DNA from 3 places in the Rossellomorea sp. LJF3 genome. Region 3 is predicted to be linked to each of the others. Evidence: riboswitches for the same ligand, from Rfam matches in the RefSeq annotation. Region 3 holds a riboswitch; each other region holds the start of a gene.

Region 1 (9,925 bases), on a different contig from region 3:
TAATCCAATAGGGACGGACCTTCATTTTTGCAAATGAAGGTCCGTCCCTATTGGGTTTCGCTTTAAAATCAGAGGTCCGTCCCTCTTTACTCCCTCTCACTTCGCTTCTTTCACAAGTTGGAACATTTCTTTTAGGCATGGGGTTTCAGTTTCTTCAGCCGACCCTTCTTCTATTGAGGATTCCATAAGGGTTTCCACCACTTGTGTCGCCCCGATCAGCATCAGCTTTGCCGACAGGATCGTCAAAGTAAAGAAAATGACAGGGATGAAAGAAATCCACGGATAGGTCGTCCACAGGAATTGCCACCAGCCTCCGAGAAGACCCGACCATTCATGAGAAAGGGAGGCAAGAAACTGATTGTCAAAAAGGTCTATCTCAAGTGACGATCCCCCTATATAAATGTTCAAAACCCCAAGATGCGCAATCAGCAGCATGATGATCATAAATTCCCTGATCGACACGAGAAGAATCTGCGGAAGAATAAAAGGACGAATATGATTCCTGATATAATGGCGCTTCGTTGCCCCCAGCACTTTCGCACTATCAATAAACTCGTGACTCATGATCCGGTCATATTCATTCGTAAATAGCAGGGTCAGGCTCGGAAGCGAAATCACGATAAGAATGATCAGGTAAAAAATCGTTTTATCCGTAAAATCATACGGGAAACCATCAGGATTATATAACGGACCATCAAGCAGCATCCAATTCAATAATAAAAACGATAATAAGGTCGGCGGAAAATAGTTGGCAGCATCCACCATGTGATCGATGATTCTCCTGAACGGTTTCAAATAAAAATGAAGCACCAACCCCATTAACATAGAAGGCAGTACCCTGCATAGCGTGATCAAGAGCGCTGCCCCTATTGTATATTTCGCCCCAACGATGATAAGAAGGAAGATATTCCGGTTGAAATTGTCGGTTCCAAGAGGTGGTGCCTCCACCGGTGAATAGGGAGGGCTGAGAAGGGACCCTTCATCATTTTTCAAAAGGTCAAGCTTTGGCACCTCATCCCCCCACCCCACATAGTAAACAAGACTTGCGGCAAACATACCGAACAGAAAAATAAACCCCATTATAAATGGTGGATTCTTCATCAATTTTTTCAGCATCATATCGCCACCTTCTGTCCGGTTTTCCGATCAACGATGGTTCTGATGAGGATGAGCAGGAGGAAAACAGGCAAATAGAACATAATCAGACTGAAACTGATCACATCCATTTGAGAGAATGACAGAATGAAGTGTGTGATGCCATAAATATTAAATAATTTTTCAAACACGATTAAAGAAGATAAGAGAAACAGAATGATCGATTTGGAATGATTCAATAAACTGAACGCAATATTCCGCAGGACATGGATGAAGAAAATCGAGTGCTTGGACATCCCCCTGCTTCTGATCAGATCAACATACGTCTTCCCGTATTCATCATTCACCAATAGATAGATGATCCTGAACAACATGATCGTCGGCAAGATGGACAGGGTCACAATTGGGACGAGATACACCTTTTCCTGGGAGCCGACGATCGGAAACAGCAGCACCCCCGTCTCTTTCAAGATGAAAATCACACCGTATTGAATGACGATCAAGATGAAGATATCGGGTGTGGACTCGAGCAGGTTGGTCGCCCTAAGGATGAACTTTGACCAGCTGGAAGGCAGCAAATGTGTAAGGTACGCAAGGAATATGCCCATGAGGACGGATAAAAGAAAGGCAGACAAAAAGATCGAAACAGAATAGAAATACGGCTCCCAGAAGGCCGGGAACATAGGATACGAGTTGTTCGATTCATTCGTGATGGTCATCGACTCAGAATGGACGAGGGAGGTTGAAATCTCCACAATATTGAGTATATATTGTTTCAGACTGAGATCCACGCCTTCGTTGAACAAGCCGATGAGACCTGTAAGAAGAATGATCCCGAACAGAACCAAGACAAATTTCAACACCATAGAACCGATCGAATTAAGATTCATAGATTGATCCTCCGAATTCATTGGATAAAGTTACCTTTACGTTATCATAACAACCCAGAAATTACCATAAAAAAAAGGATGGAACCCTTTGGACTCCACCCTTCTTTTCCCTATCGATCCTTCCGCACAAGATCCGCATACGTCTCCCGCTCGATCACGACCCGGGATTCCCCGTTATCCACAAACACAACTGCCGGTCTCGGTATCCGGTTATAGTTACTCGCCATTGAATACCCGTAGGCCCCCGTACTGAACACAGCCAGGATATCCCCGTAATTCGTCGGCGGCAGCATCAGGTCCCAGATGAGCATGTCGCCAGACTCGCAGCACTTCCCCGCGATGCTCACAAGCTCCGTACATTCCTCATTCGGACGGTTGGCCAGTACCGCGTGATACTTCGCCTGATACAGCGCCGGGCGTATATTATCCGTCATCCCTCCGTCAATCGCCACATAAGTGCGCACATCCGGGATGATTTTCTTTGAGCCCACTTTATACAACGTCTTACCTGCTTCCGCCACCATGCTTCGACCCGGCTCCACCCAGACTTCCGGGAGTGGGTATTCATTTTTGGCAAAATAGGTTTTCACACTATCCGTTATCCCCTTGACATAGGTCGGAATCGGCAGAGGCTGGTCTTCTTCCGTATACCGGACACCAAATCCGCCACCGATATTCAGAACCGGCATCGTGACGTCCAAATCGATCCGGATCCGCTGCATGAAATCAGACAATATCCGGATCGCCTGATCAAAGCCTTCCTGTTCAAAAATCTGAGATCCGATATGGGAATGGAGGCCGAGCAATGAGAAGTACGGCTTCCTGATCGCAAGCCCAATCGCCGTTGCCGCCTGACCGTTTGAAATGCTGAATCCGAACTTCGAATCTTCCTGGCCCGTCGTGATGTATTCATGAGTATGGGCTTCCACGCCCGGTGTGACCCTGATAAGGATCTGCACCTCCTGCTCCCGCTCTTTTGCCAGGTCATGAAGCAGTTCAAGTTCAAGGAAACTATCGACGACAAAGCAGCCGATTTCAGCTTCAAGAGCCATTCTAAGCTCCTCTTCGGATTTGTTGTTCCCGTGAAAATGGATGCGTGCTGCCGGGAAACCAGCTTCAAGTGCCGTATACAATTCCCCGCCTGAGACCACATCCAGGGAGAGGTTTTCTTGCTCCGCCAGACGCACCATTTCTTTACAAAGAAATGCCTTACTCGCATAGGCAACCTGATATTTCAGACCACTTTCATGGAATGCATCCCGGAACGATTTCGCATTCCCGCGGATCATCCCTTCATCATAAACCATCAGGGGCGTGCCGTATCTTTCGACAAGCTCTCCCGTACCGATCCCCCCGATCATTAAATCCCCTTGAACATTCACATCAACTGTACTCATTTTCCCTAACTCCTTTAGACTCTCTAAAAAAACACAAAAAAACCGTATGAAGCAGATGCTCATACGGTTTTTCATCAAAGTTTACGGAAACATGATGAAGACTATGTATTAACATCTCTTCAATAGTGCTCCACAACCTTTTGCATTGTGACAGTCCAGCATTTCTTCAATGCTGGCCCAACAAAAAATAGAATTGGCTATTTTCTGCTTCGGCGATCTGCCTTTCCCAACTTATCCCGGAATCCATTATTCTCAAAGAAGGTACTCATCATTCTCGCGCCTCTATTATCAGAGAGTGACTGTATATTTTTTATTGGCATAACTATATCATTCTCTTGAAATGGTTGTCAATTGGTTTCTGGATATAGCGTGATTTCGGAGCTCGTATTACCATTTATTTCAAAAATACGCATAAACTATGGGGAATGACGCAATTAATTTAATAACGACGCAATTACTTCCATTATGACGCAATCACCCTCGAAAACGACGCAATCAAGGACGATTTTCCCACAATGATGTGAATGTGATAGTCTGAAGCCCTTAAAAACCACCAATCAAGGATTAAAAAACTATTATTAACTTCCTTAGTGAGGATTTTTCCTCTAAAATGAATTTAAAATAAACGATAGTGTATGTATCAGAAAGGAGTGCTTCCCATCAAAGAACTGACTCTCGGTATCATTTCATCCATGTTCTTTGCCGTCACCTTCATCCTGAACCGGTCCATGGAGCTTGCCGGCGGAAGCTGGATGTGGAGTTCGTCCCTGCGTTTTTTGTTCATGCTCCCTTTCCTTTTCCTTATTGTAGGTTTACGGAAGAATATAAATCAAGTGTGGATTGAAATGAAGAAGAAGCCATACGAGTGGCTGACGTGGAGCTTTGTCGGGTTTGTCCTCTTTTATGGTCCATTGACGTATGCGGCAGCATATGGACCTGGCTGGCTTGTTGCGGGCACGTGGCAATTCACGATTGTGGCAGGGATCCTGCTCGCTCCCTTGTTTTTCACATCAGGGCCTGTAAGGCGGAGGCACGCCATTCAAAAAAGGGCTCTCGGCATTTCCTCGATCATTTTAATCGGAGTGCTGTTCATCCAACAGGAAAATGCCAGTGGGCTGTCTCTTTCAGAAATGATCGCAGGAGTCTTACCGGTGATCATCGCAGCATTCGCTTACCCCCTTGGGAACCGTAAAATGATGGAGGTATGCGGTGGGAAGCTTGATACGTTCCAACGGGTACTCGGCATGACGATCGCAAGCACCCCCTTCTGGTTGATCCTTGGAAGCTATGCATTTTTAAAAGTAGGCGTTCCCTCCACTGGTCAAGTGACACAATCCTTTATCGTGGCCGTTTGCTCAGGTGTGATTGCGACTTCCCTCTTTTTCCTTGCGACGAATATGGCAAGGCATCATCCCGGGAAGCTCGCGGCAGTGGAAGCGACCCAGTCGACCCAGATCCTGTTCGTCATCATGGGTGAAGCGGCCATCCTTTCCGTTCCCATTCCATCAGGGTTTGCTCTCCTCGGCATCCTCCTGATCATCGCCGGCATGATCATCCATACCGTCAACGTGAAAAGAATGAATGCCGGATTGGTGAAACCGGTAAAATCCGCAAGCTAAAAAGGAGGAGCACCCCACTCTTGGGCTGCTCCTCCTTTTTCTTATTTAAATACCTGCCTTCTCATCCACTGGGTCGCAGCCCATTTGTCCCCGATGACAACCGGTGCACCGCCATGGAGCGTCAAGTCATTCAACTCTTGATTATCATAGAAATATTCGAAGTAAACCGCCATTCCCTTTTGAGGGGAAACTGAGAGATTCAGCTTCGGGAAGTAGGTTTCCCCGCCTTCCTCTACGTCATTCAAATACATGACAAGGGTACTGATCCTCGGATTCTTCACAGGCCTTGCCGATGCCGAGAAGAAATCGAAATGAGCCTTGTATTCCTGTCCCGGTTTATAGTTCAGGATTTGAAGACCTTCCCCGTGCTCAACGGGTATATTCATAATTTGAGAGACTCGCTTTTCAACACGTGTCACGACGTCATGACTTTCTTCCAAAAAGACAGAACTGCTCGTTCTCAGTCCATCGACTGTCCTTGTGTTCCCGATTTTTGAACGCTCGACACGGTCCTTAGACAATTGGATGAGTTCATCACATTCTTCATGACTCAGCACATTGCCAAGCACGACGATCAATGGCTCCTCCATTTTCGCGATGATCTGGATATCCCGGTCTTCCGTCTTGATTTTATTCCCCGTGTGGTGGAAAATCGTTTGTTCCTTTACAGCTGTTTCAGTCGTATTCATTGCCAACTTTCATCAACCTCTTATCGTATTTTTAACATTCTGAATTTTTACATTGGTGGAAGCATTCTTTGAATCTTCCAGACTGGAAAAACGATAGCAACTTTAGGCATAACTGTATATTTTATTCGGTTGTTTCCTCCTGCATGTCAAAATATGAGAGTGTATTTTCATCTATTTTACACCCGGGATGAGGGGAATTCTATCTTTATTTTTTCTGTTTCCGCTGAAAAATAGTGTAGTTGACTTGGGTCTAGGATTGGCGCGGGTTCAGGGATGTCACAGAAAGGACACGTAGTCAAAACTCATAAAAAAAGACTGCCGGATCCCTTCCGACAGTCCACTAATTTATTTTTTCAACCCTTCATACTGTACCAATACTTCTTTTAAGATCTCACTATCCGTAGCAAGTCCGCTCACTTCCTTCAAAACATGAGCTGGTCCATGTTCCTTGATCATGCTCTGGATTTCCATGGCCTGTTCGTCTTCAGGATTGTCGAACAGGAGCGCTGCTGCAATCGCTTTGGCGAGATACGAATAAGACAGTCCCGCTTTTAGAGCCTCGGTGGTCGGACGGATCAAGCGGTCATCAGAACCAAGCTTTCTGATCGGCGCGCGTCCCACACGGGTGACATCATCATTCAAGTAGGCGTTTTTGAAGCGTTCGATGTTTTTATCAATATAAGCAAGATGGTCGTTTTCATCCAGACCATATTGCTTCACAAGATAGGCACCTGTTTCTTTCAACGTCTCCTTCACTTGTGCAGCGATTGCGTCATCGGCCAATGTCTGATCAATGGTAGATTTCCCTTGCAGATATCCAAGATAAGCTATGACAGCATGCCCTGTGTTCACCGTGAACAGCTTCCGCTCGATGAAGGGTGCAAGATCTTCTACGATCGTCATTCCTTCAACAGGCGGGATTTCTTCCGTCGTCTCAACCACCCACTCGTAGTATGGCTCAACGAGGACGTCCAATGAACCTTGATCCTGCATCGGTACAATGCGATCCACCGCTGAATTGAAGAAATAGACTTTGCCTTCAAGCTTTGCAGCCGTATCTTCATCAAGATTTTCCAAGATATGCTTTTTCAAAATATCCGTTGCACCGATCTGGTTTTCACATGCGATAACGTATAACGGTTCATCTGAAGAGGCAACTCGCTTAGCGATCCCTTTAGCGATCAGGGGTGCGATCCGTGGCAGGATGTTCGGTCCGATTGCCGTCGTCAGGTATGTAGACGAGACGATCGTATCGATCACTTCCCCTTCCTGATGAAGGTTGTTCAGGCCGGACACATTCTCGATCGTTTCTGTTTCCATCGTTTCCGTTGCAAGCTTCACCTCATAGCGTCCTTCTTCATTCAGTTTATTGATCACTTGTTCCGCAATATCCACAAAGGTCACATGGTAACCTGATTGGGAAAACAATGCTCCGATAAACCCTCTGCCTATGTTTCCTGCTCCAAAATGTACGGCTTGTTTCAACTTCATCATTCCTTTATCAAATTAGTTTGTAAGTAGTCCAGAAAGATTTCTTCTAATTTCTTTAAAATGATCGATTCGTTCGTCGACGAATAAATCATCATCGATCGATGATCTTCGATTAAACTTGTAGAAATCAGGCTGAGGATTTCCTGTTCCCGCCTGCTCAATTCTTCCGGGGCAAGCATCAGGAGAAGGCTCTTCATCTCCATCTCCGCACCATCCATCCCCTTGATCTTACAAGGTTCATCCAGATGGGCAACCTGAAAGATCAGTTTATTTACGTTATCATCACGGCAATGGAAAAGCCCCATATTCGTGTTCGGGATGCCCAGTCCGCCCTTTTTCTCCCTTTCCATCAATTGGTCCAGGACCACTTGAGGCTGTTGCAGAAGTCCGTCCCGGTCAGCCTGTTCCACCATTTCACCCAGGATCCTGACGTGATTTCCAGCCGACTGCTTCCGGTACACGCGGAAATTGGTAAGGATGGCTTCCATGCTGGAATGGACATCTTTGATTTCCTGAAGGAGCACTCTCACTTCGGCTTTCCCATCAGACTTCGGGGAGGGTTTCAAATATTTTTTCCTCGTCAGCTTCTCGACGTTATTCTGCAGATAGCTTTGGATGAATCCGATGTCCTTCTCACTCAATAATGGACTCACCAGAATATACTCCACTTCCGTAAAGGGAAGCCTGACGGTGGAAATGACAATGTCGTACTCCTCGAGATCCGCTTTCTGAAAATCCTTGATCGACAGGATTTCCACCTTGTTGATCATGCTCAGTTCCCGCTGGATGCGGCTGGCGAGCATCTTTGAGGTCCCGATTCCTGTGGGACATACGACCACGGCCTGGATATTGACCTTTTCTTCATTCATCAGCATGGCGGACCCAAAATGAAGGACGATGAACGCCACCTCATCATCTGGAAACGAGATATCCTTAAACTCCATTTCCAGGCTCTTTTTTACCGCTAGAAATAAGACCGGATACTTCTTCCTGATTTCATCCGTCAGGGGATTGAAAAGATCGAGCTCCTGTTGCAAACGGAAGATCGACGGTCCCATATGGGCAAGGAGTCCCTGGAACAGGGAAAAATCATCGGACAGATCCACGTGGAGATCTGCCGACACATCCTTGATGACATTTTTGATGAGATGCCCAAGGAGGATGCTGTCGTAGTAAACGACTTCTGGATCCTGCACCTTTGATCCTTTCAAAATGACCGTCAAGAATTGGACGTCCAGATAGTTGATTGAAACCGAAAGCCGCTGTTTCAGTTCCCGGCATATCCTATCCATCAACAGGAACTCACCTGATGCCTCTTCTTCAGATGGTTCCCTTTGCTGTAACCCGAAGCCCTTTTCCGTTCGCTGGACAGTCAGGCAGACATGCACGACAAGACCGATATAATCGCTGTCCGTTAATGTGATCTGCTCGTCTGCCAAATGTTGATTCACCACCTGGTCGACGGCAAGTAAATAATCCGGTTTGAAATAACCGAGAACCGGTTCATCAAGATGATGACCCTTTTGCAACCCATACAGGGTCTCGATGATGTCTTCATAAAAATGGACAAGAAAAAAACTTGCCAGGGCATGACGCTTGTCGGCTTCTTCCGCCATAAGCTCCACCCCCACCCCTCGTTTCCTCGTCAGGGTGATACCGTACTTCTGAAGCCAATCGGCAAGCTCATCCAGATAAGAAGACAAGGTCGTCACGCTGATTCCGAGCTGACTCGCCAGCACCTGTTTTTTAAAAGAAGGGCCTTCATGCATAAGGATGATCAGGAGATTCAGCTTTCGTTCCTCAGGTGTTTCGTCGGTCGGATTTACATCCGCAAGATTTTGTATTAAACGATAGATATGCTCATTCTTCCCATCGATGAATAGACCTTCATTGGCCGTCCTTTTCAATTCCAGGTGGTACTGTTTTAAAATGCTTTCGATTGATTTTAAATTTCGCTGTACGGTTCTTCCGCTCACATTTAAAAACGCAGAAAGAGAGTACACGGTATGTTTCCCTGATGTTTTTACAATCAATTCAATAATGGCTTTTTCCCTTGATGTAATAAACATACTTTCCCCTCTTTCCCTGGCATGAGCTATTTTTCAAAACAAATGAGAACAGAAAGGCAGGGATCCCGCCTTTCTGAATGATGTCTCTAGTTGCTGTTGATGATGTCTTTCAGTTCTTTGGCTGACTTGGCCTGAACCATCTGGTCGACGTTTTCCTGCTCTGAGCAGACAACGGCGATGCCGGATAGGATTTCTAGATGTGTACCGTCTTTACCGGCGATACCGAAGATCATCTTCGCCTTCTCTCCGTTGAAGTCGACGCCGTCGGGAACTTGAACGACGGTGAATCCGGATCTGATGACGGCTTTCTTCGCGTCTTCCGTACCGTGTGGGATCGCTACATCGTTACCCATATACGTAGATGTGATTCCTTCTCTATCAATCATAGCATCTACATAGCTTTCTTCCACATATCCTGCTTTCACAAGGGCTTCTCCAGCGAAACGGATCGCCTCTTCTTTCGTGGCAAATGACTGGTTCATAAAGATGTTCTCTTCAAGAAGAAGATCATCATCGTGATCGGCATTCGGTTCAGCGTTAACCGCTTCTTCCTCTGCCTCTTCGACAATCTCTGCCTGCTCATCCGTAATCCCGTCCTGAAGACTCGCGATCAGCTTGTCATACTCAGGGCTGGATAAAAAGTTATCCACAGAGATATGATACGCATTCGGAAGC
Region 2 (9,925 bases), on a different contig from region 3:
GAAAGTGGAAGAGTGGCGTGGTCACACTTCTGGATACCTTCGTTTACCTACTCATTGCAATCCTGTTCCAGCTCCTCTGGGTATCGGGGATCAGCATGTCGGAAGGGGGATATGAAAGCTTTCTCCGACTGGCCCTCTCCTTCACGAACGGACATTTTCAAGAATGGGGGGGAACGATCGGTGCCTCAGATCTCAGCCTCTTGAACAGAGTAGTGAAGCTGATCTTTGTGAACACGATATGGGTAGGGGGTGTCGCTGAGTTCCTCCCCCTTCTCATTCTATTGGTTGTCGGTTTGGCTGCAGCAAGGAAGGAATCACACGGGAATCGTTATATGACAAGCCTGATGCTGTTGCTTTTGGGCAGTTATTTCCTTTGGGCTCTTTTTGCCCAGAATGTGATGAAGCCCCGTCATGCTTTACCTTTGATCGGCATTGCCTTTTTCCTTGGAGCGGGAAGGTTACTTTCACAACGACTGACATGGGCAGGTTCCATTCTTGCCCTCTCATTCCTTCTGCTTCAGGTTTACCATACAAGTGCGTTATTATATAAACATGCATCGGATATTCCGGCTGTTTATCAAATGGCCGATTATTTAGAGAGCGCAGGGCAAGGAGAGCCTCTCGTCGTATATACCTGGGAAGAGTCCAGGGTACTCGAGTATCTTGACGTCCCTTTTATTCATAAGAAAGTACAAACGTATGAAGTGTTTACCACTGACGCACGATATTACCCTGAACGGGATATTTATCTGACGGATAAAGTAGTCGAAGGGTTTAAAAAGCAGGGGATCCAAATGGATGAGTTCCTTAAAGTCGAGAAGCATTTCCATTCCAGTGAGCTCATCGACCCGATCTATCATGACTTGACGTTATATAAATGGGAGAAACAGAGGGAGGAGGAAGAAGGATGAATCAGAATATCACCAATAAATTAGCGCTGCTTCCCGACCAACCGGGCTGTTATTTAATGAAGGACAGGCAGGGGACGATCATCTATGTGGGAAAGGCCAAAGTATTGAAGAACCGGGTGCGTTCATATTTCACAGGCTCCCATGATGCGAAAACACAGCGGCTGGTAGGGGAGATCGAGGACTTCGAGTACATCATGACGTCATCTGACCTGGAAGCCCTTGTCCTCGAAATGAATTTGATCAAAAAGTATGACCCAAAATACAATGTCATGCTAAAGGACGATAAAAGCTATCCGTTCATCAAGTTAACGAATGAACGGCACCCGAGACTCATAACCACAAGAAAAGTCCAGCGGGGAAAGGGAAAGTATTTCGGTCCTTATCCAAATGTCGGAGCGGCAAATGAAACGAAAAAACTTCTCGACCGCTTGTATCCTCTACGGAAGTGCTCGACGCTTCCTGACCGAGCCTGCCTTTACTATCATATGGGCCAATGTCTCGCTCCCTGTATTAAAGAAGTGAGCAAAGACACGTACCGTGATATGACAGATGAAATAGCCAGATTCCTCAATGGCGGATACAAGGAAATCAAGAACCAGCTGACGGTGAAAATGAATGAAGCATCAGAAAATCTGGAGTTTGAAAGAGCGAAGGAATTCCGCGATCAGATTCTCCATATCGAGGCGACCATGGAAAAACAGAAGATGACGATGACCGATTTCACCGACCGTGATGTGTTCGGATACTCCGTTGATAAAGGCTGGATGTGTGTTCAGGTATTCTTCGTCCGGCAAGGGAAGCTCATTGAGCGGGATGTGTCTTTATTCCCCCTTTATAATGAACCCGAAGATGAGTTCCTGACGTTCCTGGGTCAGTTCTACTCCAAATCCAACCACTTTAAGCCGAAGGAGATCTTTTTGCCTGAAGAGATCGATATCGAACTCGCGGAAAAACTTCTCGAGGTAAAAATGACCCAGCCAAAACGGGGTAAAAAGAAAGAGCTTGTGAAGCTTGCCGAGAAAAATGCCCAGCAGGCACTTGGAGAAAAATTCGCACTGATCGAGAGAGATGAAGAGCGGACGATCAAAGCCATTGAAAGGCTTGGGGAACATATGGGGATTTATACACCTTTCCGAATCGAAGCCTTTGATAACTCCAATATCCAAGGAAGTGATCCCGTATCGGCGATGATTGTGTTCTTAGACGGGAAACCTGCCAAGAAAGAATACCGTAAATACAAGATCAAAACCGTCAAGGGCCCCGATGATTATGATTCCATGAGGGAGGTTGTCCGGAGAAGGTATACGAGAGTGCTGAAAGACGGACTTCCTTTACCGGACCTCATCATCATCGATGGGGGAAAAGGTCAGATCGAAGCGGCAAGGGACGTGATCGAGAATGAATTGGGTCTCGACATCCCGATCGGAGGCCTTGCGAAAGACGATAAGCATCAGACATCGGAACTGCTGTACGGCAATCCGCTGCAAATCGTCCCCCTTGAAAAACGCAGCCAGGAATTCTATCTCCTCCAGCGCATCCAGGATGAAGTCCACCGGTTCGCCATCACCTTCCACCGTCAGCTAAGAGGCAAAAGCGCATTCCAATCCACCCTCGACGACATCGACGGCATCGGTCCGAAAAGGAAGAAGCAGCTTCTAAAACATTTCGGATCCATGAAGAAGATGAAAGAAGCAACCGTGGAGGAGTTTATTGAAATAGGTATACCGGAAGCCGTAGCCAGGGAATTGGCAGAGAAATTGAAATAGGAACTGCTATAAATAATATTTTTCAACATCTTTATTCCTTTTATTAAAGTGTTTGGTTTATTTATTGCTTCTGCAGTACCTAATGAAAAAGCAGAGTTGATTGGAGCGCAAGGTGCTCGACTCCTGCGGGAAACGCGTGGAAGTTGAGACCCCACAGGGCTTTAGCCCGAGGAGGCTCAACCCACGCCCCGCGGAAAGCGAGCACCTGGAGCGCAAATCAACCACAGTATGCTTATTCGAAAAAGCTAACTAAAACACAATGAAATGGAATATTGACTCAATTAGCCATTGAATCAATATTTCCCCTATGCTATAATAAACAAAAATTTATAACATTATCACTTTTTAAGTGGTGATAGAGGTGCGAACTTCAAGAGTACAGGCAAAGAGGGGTATGAGCCCCGCCGACATGCCTGGAAAGGGGAGAATCGCCGAAGTGGTTATAGTCTCATACTATATCCGCTGGTCCTGCGTTTAAGAAATGCAGGATTGTCAAGATGATTCAATCTTGGAGAGCTATCTCACAATGCCGATGAACCTATTTGTATGTTCTGCTGTATGTTCATAAAGCAATGAGATATTATTCTCATTGCTTTTTTTATTATCAGCGCAGGATTTCGTGACAAAGATCCTGTCCTATGGACGTGTAGGATGATTGTGATTGTACTCTTCATCATCAAAAGGAGCGGAGACGCTCAGAAAGAGGGAGAAGTCGTGAGTATTATTGTTCAAAAATTCGGCGGGACTTCAGTAGGGTCTGTGGAAAGAATTCAAAATGTTGCGTCAAGGATCATTGAAGAAAAAGAAAGAGGGAATGATGTGGTCGTCGTCGTATCTGCCATGGGGAAAACGACGGATACACTCGTTGGTCTTGCAAGGGAAATCACGTCTCAACCGAGCAAAAGAGAAATGGATATGCTGCTCTCAACCGGGGAACAGGTGACCATTTCACTCCTGACCATGGCCCTTATCCAATCGGGGCATGATGCCATTTCATTCACTGGCTGGCAGGCCGGCATCGAAACGGAATCAGTCCATAGCAATGCAAGGATAACCAATATTCATACCGATAAAATGGCGGCTCACCTTCAGGAAGGAAGAGTGGTCATCGTAGCGGGATTCCAGGGCATGACAGAAACGGGGGAAATCACAACACTCGGACGGGGCGGGTCGGATACGACGGCCGTTGCGATCGCGGCTGCCCTGAAGGCGGAGCGCTGTGACATCTATACGGACGTAGACGGGGTATACACGACAGATCCCCGCTATATAGAAGGAGCAAGGAAGTTACCGTCGATTTCCTATGATGAAATGCTCGAACTTGCAAATCTCGGGGCCGGGGTCCTCCATCCAAGGGCGGTGGAGTTTGCCAAGAATTATCAAATCCCGTTGGAAGTCAGATCCAGCATCGAAAGAGTGGAAGGAACGTATATTGAGGAGGAAGCAAGCATGGAACAGAACTTGATTGTAAGAGGAGTAGCATTTGAGAATGAGATTACCAGGGTCACCGTTTTCGGACTGGGAAATGCATTGACAGGACTATCATCCGTGTTCACTACGTTGGCGGAAAATCATTTGAACGTAGACATCATCATCCAGACCCAGACGGATCAGAATACGACCAATCTATCTTTCTCCATCAAGGAGCACGATCTCGATGAAACCCTTGCTGTTCTTGAACGAAATAAGGAACAGTTGAATTTCACACACGTCGAGCATGAAAGTGGGCTTGCGAAAGTCTCCATTGTCGGTTCTGGAATGATTTCAAACCCGGGTGTGGCAGCGGAAATGTTTGAAGTACTGGCTCAAAACGACATCGTGGTGAAAATGGTCAGCACTTCTGAAATTAAAGTGTCCACAGTAGTGGATGGAGAGAATATGCAAAAGGCAGCAGGTGTCTTACATACGGCCTTTCATCTGGATGCCGTGAAACTGGAAGAAATCACGCTGTAAGATCAACATGTAAAAGGGTTGCCTGGAATATTCCAGGCAACCCTTTATTGGGAGTATGATTACTCGATACGGTCTTTGTCGTCCCATCTTACCATTACTTTGACCGATTGGCTCCGTTTATGTAATTCGTCAGCAGCTTCTGCCACACATTTTCTTTGAAGCTGAATCTGTTCGGCAATAAAGCCCGTTTCCAGTTTGAAGTTCACATCCGTTTTCAGTGACAGACGCCGTTCGATCACAGGTCCGTTCAATTCAAATGTCATTTCATTTCTTTTTTGTTCCAGAAGTGTAAGGGTACCCCATCCAGCTTCATCGAAAAAGGAAGATATTTCTTCCGTTGACTGAAGGGGGAATTTCCTCGAGAGCTGCTTTCCTCCCCAGTATAGGATATCGGGTGTGTGTTTTCCCAGTATGTCTGGAATCAAGATGTCGCGTAACATTTCATATCCGAAGATTGGAACGGACGGCTGATGTACTTCTTCTTTTTTCTGTTCCAAGTAAATCCCCTCTTTCTATAAAACTATTATATACATGAAAGAGGTAATTATCATCCCATACCTTGAAAAAATGACCTTGGGATATTTTGGTGCTATAATATTTATTGTTCATTTATTAGAATTTTCGAACATTTAATTGGGCAAAACCTCATGTTTTCCGTTGTTGATATATTGAAAATATTTTTGCGGTATTGTCGAATTTATGTATACGTTTTCTTGACGCTTCCACTCCTTGGGAGTAAAATGAACATGTCACATTATTGTTACAATATAAAATATGTATCGTTGTCTAATCATCAATGAAAGGCATTAGAAAACGAATTCATATTTTATCATTAAGGGGGGTAAATCATGGCTGGAAATCGAGAATTTAATTATCGCAGGCTTCATTCATTGCTAGGTGTTATTCCAGTTGGATTATTTTTAACACAACATTTAGTCGTGAACCATTTTGCCACTGGTGGGGAAGAGTCATTTAACCAGGCGGCGCATTTTATGGAAAGTCTTCCTTTCCGTTATTTCCTTGAAATCTTTATCATCTTCCTTCCATTGTATTTCCATGCAATTTACGGAATTTACATTGCATTCACTTCAAAGAATAATGCAAGCAGATTTGGTTATTTCCGTAACTGGATGTTTTTACTTCAACGTGTATCTGGAGTGATCACATTTATTTTCGTAACATGGCATATTTGGGAAACAAGGGTCGCTGCAGCGTTCGGAGCTGAAGTGAACTTTCAGATGATGGAAAACATTTTATCCAATCCGTTGATGTTAGGATTTTACGTGCTTGGTGTTCTTTCAACGATTTTCCACTTTGCAAATGGATTATGGTCATTCTGCGTTAGCTGGGGACTTACGGTTACACCTCGTTCTCAATTAATTGCTACATATGTTACGATCGGGATTTTTGTCGCGTTATCGGTTGTCGGTATGCGTGCAATCTTTGCCTTCGTATAAGCAGAAAAATATACGAGTCTGATAGATAAGCAAGTGCTCTCGAAGTATGGTAGGAAAAGGAGTGAGTCACGATGAGTAAAGGTAAAATCATCGTTGTCGGTGGCGGTTTAGCCGGCCTGATGGCCACAATTAAAGCAGCAGAAAAAGGAACGCAAGTCGATTTATTCTCACTGGTACCCGTTAAGCGTTCTCACTCTGTATGTGCACAGGGTGGAATTAACGGAGCCGTCAATACAAAGGGAGAAGGGGATTCTCCTTGGGAACATTTTGATGATACGGTTTATGGTGGGGATTTCTTAGCGAATCAACCGCCTGTTAAAGCAATGACGGAAGCAGCACCAGGGATCATTCACTTACTCGATCGTATGGGTGTTATGTTTAACCGTACACCTGAAGGATTACTGGATTTCCGTCGCTTCGGTGGGACGCAGCATCACAGAACCGCTTTCGCTGGTGCTACCACTGGTCAGCAGCTGTTATATGCTTTGGACGAGCAGGTTCGGCGTCATGAAGTGGCTGGATTAGTCAGCAAATTCGAAGGCTGGGAATTCCTTGGAGTCGTCATTGATGACGAAGGAGTCGCAAGAGGGATCGTTGCCCAGAACCTTCAAACGATGGAAATCAAATCATTTGCAGCAGATGCCGTGATCATGGCGTCAGGTGGACCGGGGATCATCTTCGGTAAGTCTACGAACTCTGTCATCAATACAGGTTCTGCCGCATCGATCGTTTATCAGCAAGGTGCGTATTATGCAAATGGTGAGTTCATCCAGATCCACCCGACAGCCATTCCTGGTGACGATAAGCTTCGTCTCATGAGTGAATCGGCACGTGGTGAAGGTGGACGTGTCTGGACATACAAAGACGGTAAGCCGTGGTACTTCCTTGAAGAGAAGTATCCTGCATACGGTAATCTTGTACCTCGTGATATCGCAACACGTGAAATCTTTGATGTGTGCGTAAACCAAAAACTTGGTATCAATGGAGAGAACATGGTTTACCTCGATCTGTCTCATAAAGATTCAAAAGAGCTTGATATCAAGCTTGGCGGAATCATAGAAATCTATGAGAAGTTCATGGGTGATGACCCGCGTAAAGTACCAATGAAAATCTTCCCTGCCGTTCACTATTCAATGGGTGGACTATGGGTCGATTATGATCAAATGACAAATATTCCTGGATTATTCGCAGCTGGTGAATGTGATTATTCCCAGCATGGTGGTAACCGCTTAGGGGCTAACTCATTGCTATCCGCTATCTATGGCGGTATGGTGGCAGGTCCTAATGCGATTAAGTATATTGAAGGACTTGAGAAAACAGTAGAATCTGTTCCATCTTCACTATTCGACCGCTATGTGAAACAGGAAGAAGAAAAATGGAACAACATCATGTCCATGAATGGCACTGAGAACGCTTATGTCATCCATAAAGAGCTTGGGGAATGGATGACGGATAACGTAACGGTTGTACGTCATAATGACAAGCTTCAACAAACGGATGAAAAGATCCGGGAATTGATGGAACGTTACCAAAATATCAATATCAATGACACGGCTAAATGGAGCAACCAAGGGGCGACATTCACCCGTCAATTGTGGAACATGCTGCAACTTGCCCGCGTCATCACAATCGGTGCATTAAATCGTAACGAGAGCCGTGGAGCCCATTACAAACCTGACTTCCCGGATCGTAATGATGAGGAGTTCCTGAAAACAACGATGGCAAAATACAATGCCGCAACAAATACTCCTGAATTCCATTATGAGGAAGTAGATACATCTCTGATCGCACCGCGTAAGCGTGACTATTCTAAGAGTAAAGGGGGAAGTAAATGATGAGTGAAAATAAAAAAGTCCGTTTTATCATTACTCGTCAAGAAAGCCCGGAATCAGCCCCTTTCCAAGAAGAGTTCGAACTTGATTACAGACCGAATATGAACGTCATTTCCGCCTTGATGGAAATCCGTCGTAATCCGGTCAATGCAAAAGGGGAACACACAACTCCGATCAACTGGGACATGAACTGTCTGGAAGAAGTTTGTGGAGCCTGTTCAATGGTGATCAACGGTAAACCGAGACAGTCTTGTACGGCTTTGGTCGATCAACTCGAACAGCCGATCCGTCTTGAGCCTATGCGCACATTCCCTGTTGTCCGCGACCTGCAGGTAGACCGCAGCCGCATGTTCGACAGCTTGAAGAAAGTGAAAGCATGGATTCCGATTGATGGGACATATGATCTGGGTCCTGGACCGCGTATGCCTGAGAAAAAGCGTCAGTGGGCATATGAATTATCAAAATGTATGACATGTGGTGTATGTCTGGAAGCCTGTCCGAACGTAAACAGTAAGTCCGATTTCATCGGGCCTGCTCCGCTCTCTCAAGTACGCTTGTTCAATGCGCATCCAACAGGTGCCATGAATCAGGATGAGCGCCTTGAGTCTATCATGGGCGACGGTGGACTTGCCAACTGCGGTAACTCACAAAACTGTGTTCAATCTTGTCCAAAAGGAATTCCTTTGACGACTTCGATTGCGGCACTTAACCGTGAAACCACCTTCCAAATGTTCAAAAACTTCTTCGGAAGCGACCATATGGTTGATTAATATTTTCTAATGAAAAGCACTTTCCTTCGGGGGAGTGCTTTTTTGTTATGGCTCATAAAATGCAGTCGATTGTCGCATAGTAGACTACAAAAGAGCGTATGGAGTGATGAGTGTGAAGCGAATCGGATTGATATTCATAATCTTGTTATTCAATATATCCCTTGTATACCTTGATGAAGTGGAAGCAATGGAAATGGAAGATGGGGGACCTTTCCGTCTGACGATCCTGCATACGAATGATGTTCACTCCCATTTGGAAAACGTTCCGTATTTGCACACAGCGATTAAAGCAGAACGTAAAAAGGATGGGGATGCCCTTCTCCTGGACGCGGGGGATGTGTTTTCAGGGACGTTGTTTTTTAATGAATATCTGGGACAGGCAGATGCTGCATTCATGAATGAAATTGGCTACCACGCCATGACGCTGGGAAATCATGAATTCGATAAAGGAAGTGGGGTGCTGGCGGATTTTATTAGTAAACTTTCCTTTCCCGTGGTGAGCAGCAATGTGGATGTCCGGCTTGATCCTAACCTTGCTCCTTTAATGAAAAGCGGAATCCCGGAACAATCAGAAAGTGGAAAGGTCTACCCTTCTATCATTCAAACAGTCAATGGGGTCAAAATCGGCATCATCGGACTCACAACCGAAGATACGGCTTTCCTTTCTTCACCAGATAAGAAGATAGTCTTTCAGGATGCCGAAAAGAAAGTGCTTGAAGAAATGACGAAACTACAGGCAAAGGGAGTGAATCACCTCATCCTGCTGTCTCATTTGGGATTACGGCAGGACAAAATCCTGGCTCCAAAGGTGAAAGGAATCGATATCATCGTCGGCGGCCATTCCCATACAAGATTGGAATCGCCGCTTGTGTACAATCTGAAATCAGAACCGACACTGATCGTTCAGGGTGATGAGTATGGGAAGTCACTTGGTAAATTAACGGCTGTATTTTCTGAAAGAGGTGTACTGACCGGGTGGAATGGTGAGCTGCTGGATGTGTTGGGCAAAGATCAAAAAGGAAATGACGTGTATCCACCTGATCCATGGGCACAAAAGAGATTGGAGCATTTACGGGGGCCCATTGAAAAGTTAAAGAGCATGGATGTTGGTACAACCAACATTTCATTAAATGGAGATCGTCGGGACGTTCGGACCAAAGAGACCAATCTGGGCAACCTCATTACAGATGCCATGCTGGAAAAAGCGAATCAATATAGCCCGACTCAAATCGCATT
Region 3 (9,925 bases):
AGCCTTCCGGTCATCGGTCGCGATGTATCCGAATGGCATGATCGTGGAACTGAATGATGGTAGGAAAGGGATTGTGACCGATCAAAATAGAGGAGTCACAGACCGTCCTGTCATACGGATCATCGAAGAAGATGGGCAGGAGTCAGACTCTCCTTATCTACTCGATTTAAGCAAGGAATTAGACAAGGTCATCACAGGCTTTGATCCGGATTATGAACCGCAATCTCTTAAGATTAAATAAATTTTTGCGCTAAACCCCTCTTACAATGCATACAAATAGCTTGTAAGGGGGGATTTTTTGTGTCTAAGTTCAAAACCTACAAACCCCGAAGAGGAGGTCCGCTGCCTTTTCGTCATGTCATGATCATTACGTTTCTGTTCTTTATGATTTCAACTGGATTCGGATTGTGGATCATTAACAAAGGGTTGAAGCCGACTCTCCTTGCGTATGCCGAGACACAGACGAGCAGGATCGGTACCCTGGTGATTAACAAAGCCATCAATAAGAAGATTGCCGATGTTCTGGATATTTCGGATATAACCGAAGAAGTGAAGAATTCAGAAGGAGATATCGTTTCATTTAAATATAATACACAGACGATCAACAGGGTCCAGGCAGAAATTACGAATCTTGTGCAGCAGAACCTTCAGGAAGCAGAAGCCGGGAATATAGAAAACCTGGAGTTTCTCACTGAGGTGGAAATTGATGAAGGGAAGTCGAAAACATCGAAGGGCATCACCTATTCCGTTCCATTGGGGCAGGCAACGAACAACGTACTGCTCGGAAACCTGGGGCCGAAAATCCCGATCCGCTTTCATTCCATAGGTGACGTGCGTTCCGATGTGAAAACGACGGTGGAGCAGTTCGGGATCAATAATGCAGTTGTGAAGGTATTTGTGGAGCTTGAAGTGAATGTGCAGATCATCATCCCGTTTGCAACCAAAACCGAAACGATCAAGCAGGATATCCTGGTTGCCATGGGTACCGTGCATCTGGATGTACCGCAATTTTACAACAATGGTGGAGGGGAATCGAGTCCTTCCATTGAAATTCCCACAAATTAGTCAGGAAAAGAAGTTGTCAAAAGAATGATAGTTTGTTATATTAATAAAGAAAATTTTATAACACACCACATCATCAGTCCGATGGGGTAGAGGCGCAGGGTTCAAGAGTAATCTGTTCGAGGATGACAACGGAGAAAACAGATGAAAGGGAATCTTTGCCGAAGTAAATATGCTTGTCAATGGGATATTTGCTGGGGTTGTCTTGAAGAAGGATAACACTGTCATTATAGGGAAATCTCTATAATGGGGAGCTACAGATCGTGATGGAGCACTTACGTTACTAACAAAGGTAATGATAGTTTCTCTATCGTTGCCTTTTTTTATTATCCTCTATCATGCTACGATGGTTCCCCCCTATCAAATAGGAGGAGGACACTATGGAAAACACGATTTACTCATTATTACCACCCTTTTTAGCCATTCTTATGGTTATCCTTACGAGACGGGTTCTACTTTCACTGGGAGTAGGGATCGTCGCATCTGCCTTTTTGTTGGCAGACTTCTCAATTACCAAAACATTCAGCTTTATGTGGGACGCCTTTAAAGGTATCTTTGTCGCAGACGGAGGACTTAACACCTGGAATGTCTACATTGTTTTCTTCTTACTCATTCTTGGTATCATCACGGCATTTGTGAACATTTCCGGCGGGAGCCGCGCATTCGGTGAATGGGCGATGAAACGTGTGAAGACAAGACAGGGCGCACAGCTTCTTGCTGCGGTACTGGGTATCATCATTTTCATTGACGACTATTTTAATGCCCTTGCTGTCGGACAGGTTTCAAGACCCATTACCGATCGTCACAGAGTCTCACGTGCTAAATTAGCCTATATCATTGATTCAACATCGGCTCCGATCTGTGTCGTTTCCCCGATTTCAAGCTGGGGAGCATACATCATCGGGATCATCGGCTCCATTCTTGCAACACACAATATCACGGAGTACACGGCATTTTCAGCATTCATTCAAATGATTCCAATGAACCTTTATGTATGGGCGGCAGTACTGCTTGTCGTCATGGTTGCCTATAAAGGACTCGACTTCGGAAAAATGAAAGAGCATGAAGTAAGGGCCCTTGAAACGGGAGATCTTTATGATCCAGGCAAAGAGATTCCCGGTGAATTGAAAAATGATCTTCCAGTGAGCTCAAAAGGCTCGGTAGGCGATCTTGTCTGGCCGATCGTAGCCCTAGTAATTGGGACTGTTTCCATGATGCTGTGGACTGGGTATCAAGCGGTGGGATCATTTGACCTGCTGCCGATTTTTGAAAATACGGATGTAACCAAATCCTTATTGTATGGTGGATTATTCGGACTTCTTATTTCCCTGATTTTCTTCCTTCGTCAAGTCAGCTTGAAAGGAATTGAAGCGAGTGCGATCGGGACAGCCGTAGTGGAAGGTATCAAGTCGATGCTGCCGGCTGTTTACATCCTTATCTTTGCATGGACGATCGTGACACTCATCGATCAGCTGCAGACGGGTACGTATCTTGCAGGCCTTGTTGAGCAATCGAATCTTCCGATGCAGGCACTTCCTGTCATCTTATTCCTGGTTGCCGGCATCATGGCATTCTCAACGGGGACGTCATGGGGATCGTTTGGTATTTTACTGCCGATCGCAGGTGAAATTGCTGCAGCTTCAGACGTGAGCATCTTACTTCCTGCCATGGCAGCGGTATTGGCCGGATCTGTATTGGGTGACCACTGTTCACCTATTTCCGATACAACGATCCTTTCTTCCACAGGAGCGGGAAGCAACCATATCGATCACGTGCTGACACAGCTTCCGTACGCGATCCTCGGTGCGGTCGTTGCAGCCATCGGTTACCTTGTTTTGGGATTCACCGGCAGCACCATCCTTGGTCTCGCTGTTGTCATCATTTTGATTCTGGCCTTTGCCTTTTTATTCGGTGAAAAAGCAAAGCCGGCATCTGCAGAGTAATTCATAATAAAAACCAGGAGCCATCAGGGCTTCTGGTTTTTTTATGGAATCCCACCGATCTGCCCTCCTGATCCTATCGTCTCCCATTCTCCAAAATCCGACAAAATTCTTATAGTGAAATAGTACTGTAGAAATTTGGTGAATTTCTCATAAAATCACTAAAATAAAGCTTTGACAATTGTCCCGGAACTAGCTATACTGACTTTAGATTATAAATAATCTGAAAATATAAAAATTTCAAATACCTCGTGGGGGTAGTTGGAAAGAACTAGGGGGGGACAGCATGGAGAAACGTGCACAGTTTGGGACAAGGGCAGGATTTATTCTGGCCGCTGTCGGTTCAGCAATCGGACTAGGGAACATTTGGCGTTTTCCGGCAGTAGCGTATGAAAACGGCGGGGGAGCATTCTTTATTCCTTATTTATTCGCTCTTCTAACAGCAGGTATTCCATTATTAGTACTTGAATTTACAATTGGTCATAAGTACCGTGGTTCAGCACCGTTATCTTATTTCCGTCTTAATAAGAAAACAGAATGGCTTGGATGGTGGCAGGTAATCATTGCATTCGTCATCTCCACCTATTATGCCGTCATTATCGCATGGGCGATGTCGTACAGTGTTTTTTCTTTCAATTTAGGCTGGGGGAAGGATACAGAGACATTCCTGTTCAATGATTATTTAAAACTTTCTGTGGACGCGGGTCAGACGGGCAGTGTGGTTCCCGGGGTATTCATCCCGCTTGTGATCGTATGGGCCGTTACACTTGGCATCCTCTTCAAAGGTGTAAAGAAAGGAATCGAAGTAGCGAATAAAATCTTTATTCCAGCACTTGTTATCTTATTCTTAATTATTGTTGTTCGCGCTTTAACGTTACCTGGTGCAATGGATGGTCTGGATGCATTCTTCAAACCGGACTTCAGTAAAATTGCCGATCCCGGCGTGTGGGTGGCGGCATATGGACAGATCTTCTTCAGCTTATCCATTGCCTTTGCCATCATGATTACCTACTCAAGTTATTTGCCGAAGAAATCGGATATTACGAACAACGCGTTCATCACAGGGTTCAGTAACTCCGGATTCGAACTATTGGCAGGTATCGGGGTATTTGCCGCACTTGGTTTCATGGCACAATCACAAGGTGTGTCAGTGCAGGATGTTGTAAGTGGCGGTGTTGGACTGGCGTTTGTTGTCTTCCCGCAGATCATCAACGAATTCCCGGCATTCAACGAAGTCTTTGGTTTCTTATTCTTCGCTTCACTTGTACTGGCCGGTCTGTCTTCATTGATTTCCATTTCGGAAACGTATGTGGCAGCCGTTTCTGAGAAATTCGGAATTTCCCGTAACAAAGCGGTACTATTCGGTGGCGGACTTTCAGCTGTCGTTTCCATCCTCTTTGCTACTCAGGGTGGTCTGTTATTCCTTGATGTGGCGGATTACTTCATCAACCAATTCGGAGTGGCGTTTGTCGGATTAGTGGAAGTGGTCGTGATCGCCTGGTTCCTTCGCAAGCTGGGGGCATTCCAATCCCATGCGAATGGAATTTCGGATATCCAGCTTGGTGCATGGTGGAAAGTATGTTTAGGCGTCATCACACCAATCGTACTTGGTTGGATGATGTTCGGATTATTCAAGATGAATTTACTAAAAGAATTTGAAACGGAAACTGGCAACTATGGAGGTTATTCTGATTCTTTCATTCTGTACAGTGGATGGTTTGTAGCTGCATTTGCCATCATTGTAGGAGTGGCTTTCGGATTTAAACACTGGCATGCCAAGACAGAAGCCGATGGCTATAAGGAGGTAAGCTAACATGACTGGTAGCGCGATTACTATGATGGTTGTAGGAATGGTCATCATTTGGGGTGGATTAGCAGCTAGTATCATGAACGCTGTTTCCAAATCGAAGAAACAGGTATAAAGAAAGAAGCAGACAGTGGAATCCCCATTGTCTGCTTTTTTAATGTTTCTTGCTTTTGATCCTGTCCAGGCGTTCCCACATTCTTAAATGAGAGTATGGATCAAAGGACCATTCAGTCAGGCCATTGTCCTTATACATTCCATAATGCAAATGCGGTGGGAATTTCCCTGACGTTCCCGGAGGTCCATATCCTGAGCTTCCGACACCGCCGATCACCATCCCCGGTTCAACGACTTGTCCGACTTGAAGATCTTTGGCAAAACCACTCAAATGGGCAAAATAATGGTACGTGTTATTAATGTCACGTATTCCGATACGCCAGCCTCCATACCGATTCCAGCCCTTCATCTCGATGATGCCATATGAAGTCGCCCTGACTGGAACACCGTAGTCAGCGAAGAGGTCCGTCCCTTCATGGATCCGTCTTCCACCCCATCCGCGGGCATCTCCCCAGGTGTTCCGGTAACTATAGTTAAATCTCAGGGGAAGCGGAAAGGCTTTCTGATTGAGATGGATCGTTCCGTACTGTTTATATATTTTGGCATTTCCCATGATGATGCTGACGGTTTTATCCCGCTTGTAATAATCCCAGAGGGCAAGCTTGAAGTTGTCGTGATCAATACCGTAACGAAGGATAAAGTCGGTTAATGCGGCAAGTTTATCTTCATCACTTTTCAGGCTGGCTTTCCCGTCATGATCCCCGTCCCGGCCGATTCCATTGAAAAGAGCGATCGTTTCAGGGTTGTCATCATCGGCGTGGGGGTTCAAAGGTCCGACCCACTTTTCAGGCTCCATATAAATCGAGATGAAAGAGGATGGCTTTTCCCTGTCTTTCCGGGCGAACCTTAGACTGCGTTCGTACTGATCAATGGCAGCCAGGTAGTACCAGGGAATCTGAGTCATAGCCTCGCTCTTCTGGAACAGTTCCATTCTTTTTGTGTGTATCTGCTCATCTGTCAGCTTTTCTGCTGCGAAGCTCTGACAGGGGCTTATCGTGAAGAAGAATGCAATGCAGAATACCAATCGTTTGTACAAAATCATCCCTCCATTTTTAGGGGCCTATCTGTAGTTTGTATCGTTATCAGGGATTCATAATCATCAATAAATGGTAATAGGGCATCACATGCTTGTTTTCACTTTTTTAGTATGATAAAGTGACAAAAGAAGTATATTGATGATGGCTTTTTTTACATAGGATGAACGAGACAACGTTTCACTCTTTGCCTAAGTCAGAATTATTTAGGATTGGAGATGAGGGGTATGAGTAAGAAAGATGAACACATTCGTAAACCGGATTGGCTTAAGATTAAGCTGAATACGAACGATAATTATATGGGTCTTAAAAAAATGATGCGGGAAAACAATCTTCATACAGTATGTGAAGAGGCCCGTTGTCCTAATATTCATGAGTGCTGGGGAACGCGACGTACGGCTACTTTCATGATCCTGGGTGACATTTGTACACGTGCCTGCCGTTTCTGTGCCGTTAAAACAGGACTTCCGACCGAGTTGGATTTGAAAGAGCCTGAACGAGTAGCGGATTCCGTACAACTTATGAACTTGAAGCACGTCGTCATTACTGCGGTTGCACGTGATGACCTGAAAGACGGCGGTTCACAGGTCTTTGCTGAAACTGTCCGTGCTATCCGTCGTAAGAGTCCGTTTACATCCATCGAAGTGCTGCCTTCTGATATGGGTGGTGTATTTGATAATATCAAGACATTGATGGATGCTAAGCCGGACATCATGAACTACAATGTTGAAACCGTTCGCCGTCTGACTCCAAGAGTTCGTGCCCGTGCGACTTACGATCGTACATTGGAATTCCTCCGCCGTGCGAAAGAATTGAATCCAAATATTCCTACGAAATCGAGCATCATGGTCGGTCTCGGGGAAACGAAGGAAGAAATTCTCGAAACAATGGATGACCTTCGCGCCAATCATGTTGATATCGTGACATTAGGTCAATATCTGCAACCATCGAAAAAGCATTTGAAGGTTCAAAAATATTACCATCCTGATGAATTTGCCGAACTTCGTGAAGCGGCAATGGAAAAAGGGTTCAGCCACTGTGAAGCAGGCCCACTTGTTCGTTCTTCTTACCATGCCGATGAGCAGGTGAACGCAGCAGCGAAAGCCAGACAAGCTAAAGGTGAGCAGGAAGTACAGAACGCATAATTTAGAGAAACACAAAAGGACTGACCTGAAGGAGAAGCTCTCTGACAGTCAGTCCTTTTTGTAGCAGATGGAGATTATACCATCAATCAGTTAGGTCATTACGTTTCTGACGGTCCATATTGATCTTATGGGTATCGTCGTCACGCATTTCGTATTGATCAGACGTCATTTCACCATTCGAATTTTCACCTGAGCTAACGTTTCTTCCTTGTGGGGAATCTTTAAGCATCAAGTTGATGGTATCGTCTATGGCTGTATTCGCGTTTTTGCTGTCACTATCCATTTTGGCCAGGTTTTCAACATTACGCATTAACGCTTTGTCATCGGTCACATAGACGTGGTACCAGCGCGGAATGACGGACATGGCTGTTTTCTTCACCTGATCGGCGACTTCGAAGCGTCCTTCTTTATCTTTTTTGTCGGTCACATAAGAGACCAGAACCTCTTCATCAGTCACCAGGGTAGAGCAATCCTTCACGTCAGGAAGTGCGACACTCATTTTGCTGATGCTGTCGGCTACCTGCTCTCGATTGATACTGTACATATCCTTCGTGGAAATGTTTTGACCACCGGTAGGGCTCTTCTGCTGTCGGACATAACCGAACTCTTCCCCGCGGTGTGCCCCTTTTTTGGTCCAGCCATTTTCGTTATACAGGTCTTCCCTGTCACTTACGTTAATGGTATTCCCGTTGTCGTGGAACATTTCCTCATTGGCCGTGTCGATGCCATTACATGCGGTCCCGATTAGTGTAATGCCGAGGACCGTTGTACCTAAAAGTAATTTATTCAACTTAAACACCCCCTATTTAGTAGGGTGACCATCTCTTATGGTAATTTTTCATAGTAATTAATGGACAATCCGTTATAATTTAAAGTAAGGAAACGAAAGTGGGTGGACAGAGGTGATTTGTGTGCAGAACACGTGCTACGAAATCGTCGAGGAATTCAGGGACGGATTCAACGAGGAAGCTTTCAAGGAAAGATATAGCGATATCTTAAGCAAATACGATTATATCCTGGGTGATTGGGGATACGGACAGCTCCGATTGAAAGGATTCTTCGATGATCACAATCAAAAGGCTTCTTTCGACACAAAGGTGAGTACTCATAAGGATTACTTATATGAATACTGTAATTTTGGGTGCGCTTATTTTCTCGTGAAGAAAGTCAATAAATAATGGTGAAAGGAACAAACGATGATGTTCGTTTGTTCCTTTCTTTTACTTATTTTCAGTATATGGCGGTTCTTCATTCACATCCGGGTCGGCATGAACAGGATGTGATCCGGGTTCCTGACGCGGTATATCCTGATGCAGGGATTTATTCTCGTAGTTGAAGGCGCTATAATACCGTTGGCCTTCTTCCCATGGGGTACTCTTGTTTTCGACAGGTGTATGCTTACCTCTGGGTGCACCGTAAGGACCTTCCGGAAGTGTTTCGGGGACGAGGAAATTACGGTATGTTTCTACATTAGAGAAGTCACTGTATTCTTCGTCTTCTTTGTCATAGGATTTCCGGTCTTTGCTCATTTTATCTCCCACCTTTCATACCTTAGTATGTGAGCGGGAGGTGGAGTTCATTCTCTCAGGGGATATCCGGATCAAAGAATGATTTCACCTAAGAAATCCCTTAATTCATCCGCTTCTTCCCCGGTTAATTTAAATACACTCTCAACATATCCGGGTTCATCAAGGTCATCCCTTCCCATGATGGCAAATCGACTGCCCTGAAGGTCCAGTACCAATGACTTGCCGTAATAGCGTTCCGTTTGGGTGATGGCCAGGTCGTACCGCTGATTTTCCCCCATGAAACTCACGAATCGCGTCCGTGTATTTTCTGTTTCATCATATAAATAAAAACGTTCACTCATCACGATGTCCTCCTCTTATAATCCTTCCTTCATCATACCAAACTGAGAGGGGAATTGCAGGATGTACCTGTATGGCTCAGGTGAAATTATGTTAAAATAAAGTGTCAGGTTATTGTTGAAGAGAGAGGTGAGCATCATGTATTTCGTAGACAGGGAAAAGATTGAAGAAATATTGGTCTATATGGATGAGCAGCTAAACATATTCAGCCGTCAAGTACAGTGGAACGCTACTCTGGAAAAGTTGGCGCTTGAAAGGGTTGCCCACGTCATCATTGAATCCATCCTGGACGTAGGGAACAGCATGATCGATGGATTCATCATGAGGGATCCGGGAAGCTATGAGGATATCATCGATATTCTTCTGGATGAAAAAGTGATCACAGACAAGATGAGCGAAGACCTGAAACGCCTCGTCGGACAGCGTAAATCACTGGTTCAGGAATATACAACCATCGATCACAAGCAATTACATACCATCCTGGAAGAAGTGTTCCAAACACTGAACCAGTTCCCGTTACAGGTCCGAAACTACCTTGAAAATGAACTGGGACCCGTTTCGGCATTTAAAAACTAAACGCATTTGACAGCGCTTTCCTTCGTGAGAAGCGCTGTCTTATTTTCTTTAGAGAGTAACGTACTACAGCGGTCTTCATAGCGAAGCAAATAGAAATATTGGACATACTAACTACACTAAATGGAGGTAGATGATGAAAGAGTATAAAGGGTATTTAATCGATTTGGATGGAACGATGTATAAAGGAAAGGAGAAGATCGAAGAAGCGGGGGATTTCGTGAAGCGGCTGCAGGATAAGGGCTTGCCCTATCTGTTCGTGACGAATAACTCTTCAAGAAGACCGGAACAGGTGGCGGAGAAATTACGGTCATTTGATATACCCGCAACGAAGGAACAGGTATTTACGACATCGATGGCGACGGCACAATATATGGCGAAA

Evidence for each region. A riboswitch is a leader RNA that binds a small molecule or an ion and turns the genes downstream of it on or off. The one in region 3 is predicted to bind lysine.
Region 1: another riboswitch for lysine. It lies ahead of lysA (diaminopimelate decarboxylase); the one in region 3 lies ahead of V8G47_RS07270 (Na+/H+ antiporter NhaC family protein).
Region 2: another riboswitch for lysine. It lies ahead of V8G47_RS08390 (aspartate kinase); the one in region 3 lies ahead of V8G47_RS07270 (Na+/H+ antiporter NhaC family protein).

What each region holds. Positions count from the first base shown of each region.
Region 1 is NZ_JBANLY010000004.1:221,111-231,035, reverse strand. It holds gene V8G47_RS06615 (DUF1836 domain-containing protein) at 1-3, shown strand, start outside; gene V8G47_RS06610 (ABC transporter permease subunit) at 97-1,116, opposite strand; gene V8G47_RS06605 (ABC transporter permease subunit) at 1,116-1,985, opposite strand; gene lysA (diaminopimelate decarboxylase) at 2,096-3,382, opposite strand; lysine riboswitch at 3,498-3,675, opposite strand; gene V8G47_RS06595 (DMT family transporter) at 4,042-5,001, shown strand; gene V8G47_RS06590 (2OG-Fe(II) oxygenase) at 5,043-5,690, opposite strand; gene V8G47_RS06585 (mannitol-1-phosphate 5-dehydrogenase) at 6,036-7,175, opposite strand; gene V8G47_RS06580 (BglG family transcription antiterminator) at 7,181-9,250, opposite strand; gene V8G47_RS06575 (PTS mannitol transporter subunit IICBA) at 9,337-9,925, opposite strand, start outside.
Region 2 is NZ_JBANLY010000006.1:101,779-111,703, reverse strand. It holds gene V8G47_RS08400 (hypothetical protein) at 1-911, shown strand, start outside; gene uvrC (excinuclease ABC subunit UvrC) at 908-2,677, shown strand; lysine riboswitch at 3,026-3,204, shown strand; gene V8G47_RS08390 (aspartate kinase) at 3,392-4,630, shown strand; gene V8G47_RS08385 (YslB family protein) at 4,690-5,127, opposite strand; gene V8G47_RS08380 (succinate dehydrogenase cytochrome b558 subunit) at 5,479-6,087, shown strand; gene sdhA (succinate dehydrogenase flavoprotein subunit) at 6,159-7,922, shown strand; gene sdhB (succinate dehydrogenase iron-sulfur subunit) at 7,922-8,689, shown strand; gene V8G47_RS08365 (bifunctional metallophosphatase/5'-nucleotidase) at 8,796-9,925, shown strand, end outside.
Region 3 is NZ_JBANLY010000005.1:84,944-94,868, reverse strand. It holds gene V8G47_RS07280 (HD-GYP domain-containing protein) at 1-241, shown strand, start outside; gene yunB (sporulation protein YunB) at 301-1,065, shown strand; lysine riboswitch at 1,145-1,327, shown strand; gene V8G47_RS07270 (Na+/H+ antiporter NhaC family protein) at 1,443-3,005, shown strand; gene V8G47_RS07265 (sodium-dependent transporter) at 3,289-4,815, shown strand; gene V8G47_RS07260 (methionine/alanine import family NSS transporter small subunit) at 4,817-4,924, shown strand; gene V8G47_RS07255 (M23 family metallopeptidase) at 4,964-5,965, opposite strand; gene lipA (lipoyl synthase) at 6,185-7,102, shown strand; gene V8G47_RS07245 (YhcN/YlaJ family sporulation lipoprotein) at 7,185-7,901, opposite strand; gene V8G47_RS07240 (YutD family protein) at 8,005-8,280, shown strand; gene V8G47_RS07235 (hypothetical protein) at 8,323-8,631, opposite strand; gene V8G47_RS07230 (DUF3055 domain-containing protein) at 8,703-8,972, opposite strand; gene V8G47_RS07225 (DUF86 domain-containing protein) at 9,109-9,546, shown strand; gene V8G47_RS07220 (TIGR01457 family HAD-type hydrolase) at 9,680-9,925, shown strand, end outside.